2 linked regions of the Verminephrobacter eiseniae EF01-2 genome follow. The protein of the gene in region 1 interacts with the protein of each later gene in a pairwise test. Links are inferred from orthologs where the notes say so. Each region holds a gene or a part of one and is shown on either strand. Other genes may lie near its edges.

What was found.
Region 2: the proteins of VEIS_RS08465 (region 1) and glnL interact in binary tests that used the Escherichia coli proteins (3 or more experiments, as listed by UniProt). The link is inferred for Verminephrobacter eiseniae EF01-2 from one-to-one orthologs.

What each region holds. Positions count from the first base shown.
Region 1 is NC_008786.1:1,937,143-1,940,293, forward strand. Bases 300-3,134 are described here. They hold VEIS_RS08465 (P-II family nitrogen regulator), read left to right. Parts: upstream 300-1,465; coding sequence 1,466-1,804; downstream 1,805-3,134. Other genes in these bases: VEIS_RS08460 (NAD+ synthase), read left to right, coding at 300-1,142; VEIS_RS08470 (LOG family protein), read right to left, coding at 1,836-2,429; VEIS_RS08475 (diacylglycerol kinase), read right to left, coding at 2,422-2,868; VEIS_RS08480 (RDD family protein), read right to left, coding at 2,873-3,134. Outside these bases: more of VEIS_RS08460, read left to right, coding at 1-299; more of VEIS_RS08480, read right to left, coding at 3,135-3,151. UniProt on the Escherichia coli protein: P-II indirectly controls the transcription of the glutamine synthetase gene (glnA). P-II prevents NR-II-catalyzed conversion of NR-I to NR-I-phosphate, the transcriptional activator of GlnA. When P-II is uridylylated to P-II-UMP, these events are reversed.
Region 2 is NC_008786.1:3,506,878-3,510,043, reverse strand. What follows is about bases 1-2,850. They hold glnL (nitrogen regulation protein NR(II)), read left to right. Parts: upstream 1-804; coding sequence 805-1,896; downstream 1,897-2,850. Other genes in these bases: ntrC (nitrogen regulation protein NR(I)), read left to right, coding at 1,945-2,850; VEIS_RS15315 (hypothetical protein), read left to right, coding at 184-675; glnA (type I glutamate--ammonia ligase), read left to right, coding at 1-31. Also shown: more of ntrC, read left to right, coding at 2,851-3,166.

The sequences.
Region 1 (3,151 bases):
AGTTGCTGGCGGTCATCAATGCGTCGCCGTTCCATCTGGGCAAGGGCGCCGAGCGCGAGCAGATCATGCGCGAGCGGGTGCTCGAAACCGGGCTGCCGCTGGTCTATGCCCACTTGGTCGGCGGCCAGGACGAGGTGGTGTTCGAAGGCCGCTCGTTTGCGCTCGATGCCGATGGCTCGGTGGCCGGGCGGGCGCCGGGGTTTGAGGAAAAACTGGTGTATGCGCACATCCATCCATCGTCGAGCGCTATCAGAATAGAGGCAGACATCGCCCCTGAGCGCAGCCTGGAGGCCGACCTGTGGGACGCGCTGGTGCTGGGCGTGCGCGACTATGTGGGCAAGAACGGCTTTGCCGGCGCGCTGCTCGGGCTGTCGGGCGGCATCGACTCTGCGCTGGTGCTGGCCATTGCCGTCGATGCGCTGGGCGCCGACAAGCTGCGCACGGTGATGATGCCCTCGCCCTACACCGCCGATATCAGCCTGATCGACGCCCGCGAGCTGGCCCGCCGGCTGGGCGTGCGCCATGACGAGATCTCGATCACGCCGCAATGGGAGGCTTTCAAAGCCGCGCTGGCCCCGGCTTTTGCCGGCCTGCCCGAGGACACGACCGAAGAAAACCTGCAGGCGCGCATCCGGGGCACGCTGCTGATGGCGCTGTCCAACAAGTTCGGCGCCCTGGTGCTGACCACGGGCAACAAGAGCGAGATGTCCACCGGCTACTGCACCTTGTATGGCGACATGGCGGGCGGCTTTGCCGTGATCAAGGATGTGGCCAAGACCCGGGTCTTCGATCTGGCCCGCTGGCGCAACGCCAACGATCCCTATGGCAGCGGCGCCAACCCGATCCCGCAGCGCATCATCGCCCGGCCCCCGAGCGCCGAACTGCGCCCCGACCAGACAGACCAGGACAGCCTGCCGCCCTATGAGGTGCTCGACGCGATCATGTCGCGCTACATGGAAAACGACGAGCCCATCGAATCCATCATCGCCAGCGGCTTTGCCCGCGCCGATGTGGAGCGCGTGACCCGGCTCATCAAGTTCAACGAATACAAGCGCCGCCAGGCCCCGGTGGGAATTCGCGTCACGCGCCGCAGCTTCGGCAAGGACTGGCGTTACCCGATCACCAGCCGGTTCAGGGCCTGAGCGCTTCCTGCTCCGGCGGCTCGGCGTTCTTGCTTTTCTGCTTTGCGCCATGCGGACGAGCACCGAACGGCAGGCCGAAAGAATGGTGGCTGGCAGCCCCACGGCCGGGCGAGCGCCGCAGGGGGATCGACGGCGTGGCGCCGGCAGTGCAAGCGTGGTGCGGCGCGGCGGTGGAATCGGCGCCTTGCCGTTTTGCTGCTTCCCGTCACCGCGCCGGCCAGGCTGAAAGTCGAACGAAATCAATCAGTTAGCGCCTGATGCCAGGCTGCCCTCATCTGTTAGTCTCAGCGCACATCGAAATCCGCCCCTCCAGGAGACCCCGCATGAAAATGATCACTGCCGTCATCAAACCGTTCAAGCTCGAAGAAGTCCGCCACGCGCTGGCCGAATGCGGCGCGACCGGCCTGACGGTGACCGAGGTCAAGGGTTTTGGCCGCCAAAAGGGCCACACCGAGCTGTACCGGGGGGCCGAGTACGTGGTGGACTTTCTGCCCAAGGTGAAGGTCGAAGTGGTCGTCAAGGCCGACGATGTCGAGCGCTGCGTCGATGCCATCGTCAACGTGGCGCGCACCGGCAAGATCGGCGACGGCAAGATTTTCGTGACGGCTGTCGAGCGCGTGGTGCGCATCCGCACCGGCGATCTCGACGACGCAGCGGTGTGAGGGGGCCGCTGGCAGGGCGCCGCTCGGCGCGTCAAATCACGCTGCGCAGTGGCATCGGGGCCTGGCCGGGGCCCGCCCGCTGCATCAGTTGGCACAGCAGTTCCTGCGCATCGGTGGCGACCTGCAGCAAATCCATCTGCCAGGCCCCCATGAAGCCGCTGGCCACGCTGGCTTGCAAAAAGCCCAGCAAGCCATCGTAGTAGCCGGCCACATTCAGCAGGCCCAGCGGCTTGCCGTGGTAGCCAAGCTGGCGCCAGGTCCAGGCCTCGAACAGTTCTTCCAAGGTGCCAATGCCGCCGGGCAGGGCGACAAAGGCAGCGCTGCGCTCGGCCATCATGGCCTTGCGCTCGTGCATGGTATGCACGATGTGCAGTTCATCGCACAGGCGGTTGGCCTGCTCTTTGTCCACCAGCGCCTGCGGGATCACGCCCACCACGCGCGCGCCGGCCAGCCGCGCGGCCTCGGCCACCACGCCCATCGAGCCGCCGCGCCCGCCGCCGTACACCAGTTGGCCGCCGTGGGCGCCAATCCAGCGCCCCACCGCCTGCGCGGCCAGCGCAAAGGCCGGGTTCTCGCCGGGACGCGAGCCGCAGTACACGCAGACAGAAAAAGCCGGTTCAGCCATGGAAAAACCTCTGCCAGGCCGCCGCCGCCCAAATGCCCATGCACAGCAGCAGCGCCAGCAACACCGCCGCACTGCCCAGGTCTTTGGCGCGCTTGGACAGCACATGCGCCTCTGGCCCGATGCGGTCGATGGCGCTCTCGATGCCGGTGTTGAGCAGTTCCACGATCAGCACCAGCACGACCGCGCCCGCCAGCAGGGCCACCTCGCCCCAGTTGCGGCCGAGCCAGAGCGACAACGGCAGCATGACGATGGCGGCGATGGCCTCCTGGCGAAAGGCCCGCTCGTTCCAGCCGGCCCGCAGGCCGTCGATCGAATAGCCCGCAGCATGCCAGATGCGGCGCAGGCCCGTGCGGGCCTTTTGCGGGTTGTTCGGCGCATCGTTCGGCGCATCGTCTTGCCGCTTGGCCGGGGCCGCCGGGAGGGGAGATGGGTTGGGCATGGCGCTATTTTGGGGGCCTGTCGACATGCACCAGCCGGGTGCCTGCCAGCGCGTCATGCCAGAACTGCCGCTGAGGATGAAAACGGCTCAGCAGCGCCCAGAGCGCCACCCATCCCGAGACGATGACGGCCGCCGCGCCCGCCGACAGCGAAAACGGCGCCATGGCGGCCAGCGGCGGCAGGAACCAGAGCCAGCAAAGCAGATAGCGCAGCAGCGCGCGCGCCTCGGTGACGGCCCGCCCGGTCTTGTCCACCACGCGCAGATGCCAGGTCTTTTGCGCCAG
Region 2 (3,166 bases), 1.6 Mb from region 1 along the record:
GGTCGAATATGACATGTATTACTCGCTGTAACCGGCGATGGCGATATGCAAAGGCGGCGCAAGCCGCCTTTGCCGCCTGATTCCCCCATCCCGCAACACTGAGCCGTTGCCGGATTGGAGATGTGGGGGTGATTGATGGATACTCCCCCCTCTGCCCTGCATGCCAGCGCACGAGGAAACCGAATGGAAAAAACGCTCATCCCCCTGCTACTCGTCAGTGCCATGCTCCCCGCCGCGCTGGCGCAAGAGCGCATCTACCGCTGTGGCAGCGAATACACGAACAACGCCGCGCAGGCCAAGGAGCGCGGCTGCAAGCTGATGGAAGGGGGCAACGTCACGGTCGTGCAAGGCAGCCGGCCCGCATCGGGCGCTGCGCCCGCCGCTGGTGCAGCGCCCTCCCCTGCCACGCCCCGCACCGGCAGCAGCGACCAGAAGGCACGCGACGCCGACATGCGGGCCATCCTCGAATCCGAACTGCGCAAGGCCGAAGCGCGCCATGCCGAACTGCTCAAGGAATACAGCGACGGCAACCCCGAGCGCAACGCGATCGATCTGCGCAACCCGCAGCGCAGACAAGAGCGCTCGGACGAGCTCAAAGCCAGCGTGGCCCGCAGCGAAAGCGACATCGCCGGAATCAAGCGCGAGATCGCCCGTCTGCCCGCTGCGGCCGACTGATCGTGCCCCGGGTGTCATTCATTTCTCGATCATATTTCCCAATCATTCGTGGACGCGAAGGCAAAGCGCAGACAGTACGGATGTACGGCCAGCGACGCCGGCAAAGTGCATGGCTGATTCAGGAACGCAATGAGCCCCCTGCCCTCGCCCCCCCCCGATCCTCCCGGCGCCGGGCGCGTTCATTCGCTCGACCTGATATCCACCTTGGTGGCCGTGCTGCGCGGCGCCGATGGCACCGTGCAATTTGCCAACGCGGCCCTGGAGAACACGCTGGGCCTGTCGCGGCGCACGCTCGAAGGCGCGGACTTCGCCAGCTTTTTCACCGACCCTGCGCTGCTGCAAACCGCGCTGGCAGGCGCGCGGGGCAAGGACTTCAGCGCGCTGCGCTATGAGGCCAGCTTAAAGCGCCTGCACCAGGACCCGGTGCCGGTGCATGTCAGTGTGGCCGATGCCGAACAGGCGGGAGAAATTCTGGTCGAACTATGGCCGCTGGAGCAGCAAGCCCGGCAGGACCGTGAAGAACGGCTGCGCGATCAGGCCCAGGCCCACAAGGAATTGATCCGCAACCTGGCCCACGAGATCAAGAACCCGCTGGGCGGCATCCGTGGCGCCGCGCAGTTGCTCGAAATGGAACTGGAAAGCCGCGAACTCGCCGAATACGCCCAGGTCATCATCCACGAGGCCGACCGCCTGCAAAGCCTGGTCGACCGGCTACTGGCGCCGCACCGCCACCCCCATCTGGTCAGCGACGTGAACATCCACGAAGTCTGCGAGCGGGTGCGCGCGCTGGTGCTGCTCGAATACCCGCAGGGCCTGACGATCTTGCGTGACTACGACACATCGATCCCCGAGTTCCGTGGCGACCGCGCGCAGATCATCCAGGCCATGCTGAACATCGTGCAAAACGCAGCCCAGGCGCTGTGCGAGCGCATGCTGCAAGGGGTTGCCGAAATCACGCTGCGCACCCGCGTAGTCCGGCAAGTGACCTTTGGCCGCCAGCGCTATCGGCTGGCACTGGAATTGCATGTCATCGACAACGGACCGGGCGTTCCCGACGCCATCAAAGAGCGGATTTTCTACCCTCTGGTATCGGGTCGGGACGGCGGATCGGGGCTGGGGCTGACGTTGGCGCAAACCTTCGTGCAACAGCACCGCGGGTTGATCGAATGCGACAGCGTACCGGGTCGCACCGACTTCCGCATCCTGATCCCCTTGCCCTGAGGTCCCTGACACGCCGACACGCCATCACAGGCAGGTAAGAAAAACCATATGAAGCCGATCTGGATAGTAGATGACGACCCCTCGATCCGCTTCGTCCTTGAAAAGGCGCTGGCCCGCGAAAACCTGCCCACGCGCAGCTTCACACAGCCGCGCGAAGTGCTCGACGCGCTGACCGACCTCGACACCGGCGACTGCGGCCGGCAAGGCCCGCAGGTCCTGGTGAGCGACATCCGCATGCCCGGCGGCTCGGGCCTGCTGCTGCTGGAAAAAGTGCGCGAGCTGCAACCCGGTTTGCCGATCATCATCATGACCGCGTACTCCGACCTCGACAGCGCCGTTTCGGCCTTTCAGCGCGGCGCATTCGAGTACCTGCCCAAGCCCTTCGACCTGCCCAAGGCCGTCGCCCTGATCCGCCGCGCCGTGGAAGAAAGCCAGCGCGAAGAAGTCACCGAAGAGCGGCAAGGCGCAACGCCCGAAATACTGGGCCAGGCGCCGGCGATGCAGGACCTGTTCCGGGCCATCGGCCGGCTGAGCCAAAGCCAGGTCACCGTGCTGATCACCGGCGAATCCGGCTCGGGCAAAGAACTGGTGGCGCGCGCGCTGCACAAGCACTCGCCCTGCGCCGACGGCCCCTTCGTGGCCATCAACACCGCAGCCATCCCCAAAGACCTGCTCGAGTCCGAACTGTTCGGCCACGAACGCGGCGCCTTCACCGGCGCGCAAACCCAGCGGCGCGGCCGCTTCGAGCAGGCCGAGGGCGGCACCCTGTTCCTGGACGAAATCGGCGACATGCCGTTCGACCTGCAAACGCGCCTGTTGCGCGTACTATCGGACGGCCAGTTCTACCGCGTGGGCGGCCATGCGGCGCTCAAGGCGCATGTGCGGGTGATCGCCGCCACCCACCAAGACCTGGAAAAGCGCGTCAAGGCCGGCAGCTTCCGCGAAGACCTGTTCCACCGCCTGAACGTCATCCGCCTGCGCCTGCCCGCGCTGCGCGAGCGGCGTGAAGACGTGCCCATGCTCACGCGCCACTTCCTGCAACAAAGCGCCAGACAGTTGGGCGTGGAACCCAAACGCATCGCCGACTCGGCATTGGCGCGGCTGGAGCAATTCGCCTTCCCAGGCAATGTGCGCCAGTTGGAGAACATCTGCCACTGGCTCACCGTCATGGCGCCGGCCCAGGTGATCTCGCTGCAAGACCTGCCCCCGGAAGTGCTGGAGGCGCCTGCGCACCAAGCCGCGCACCACCCCCCCGCGCGGATGGAGCAGA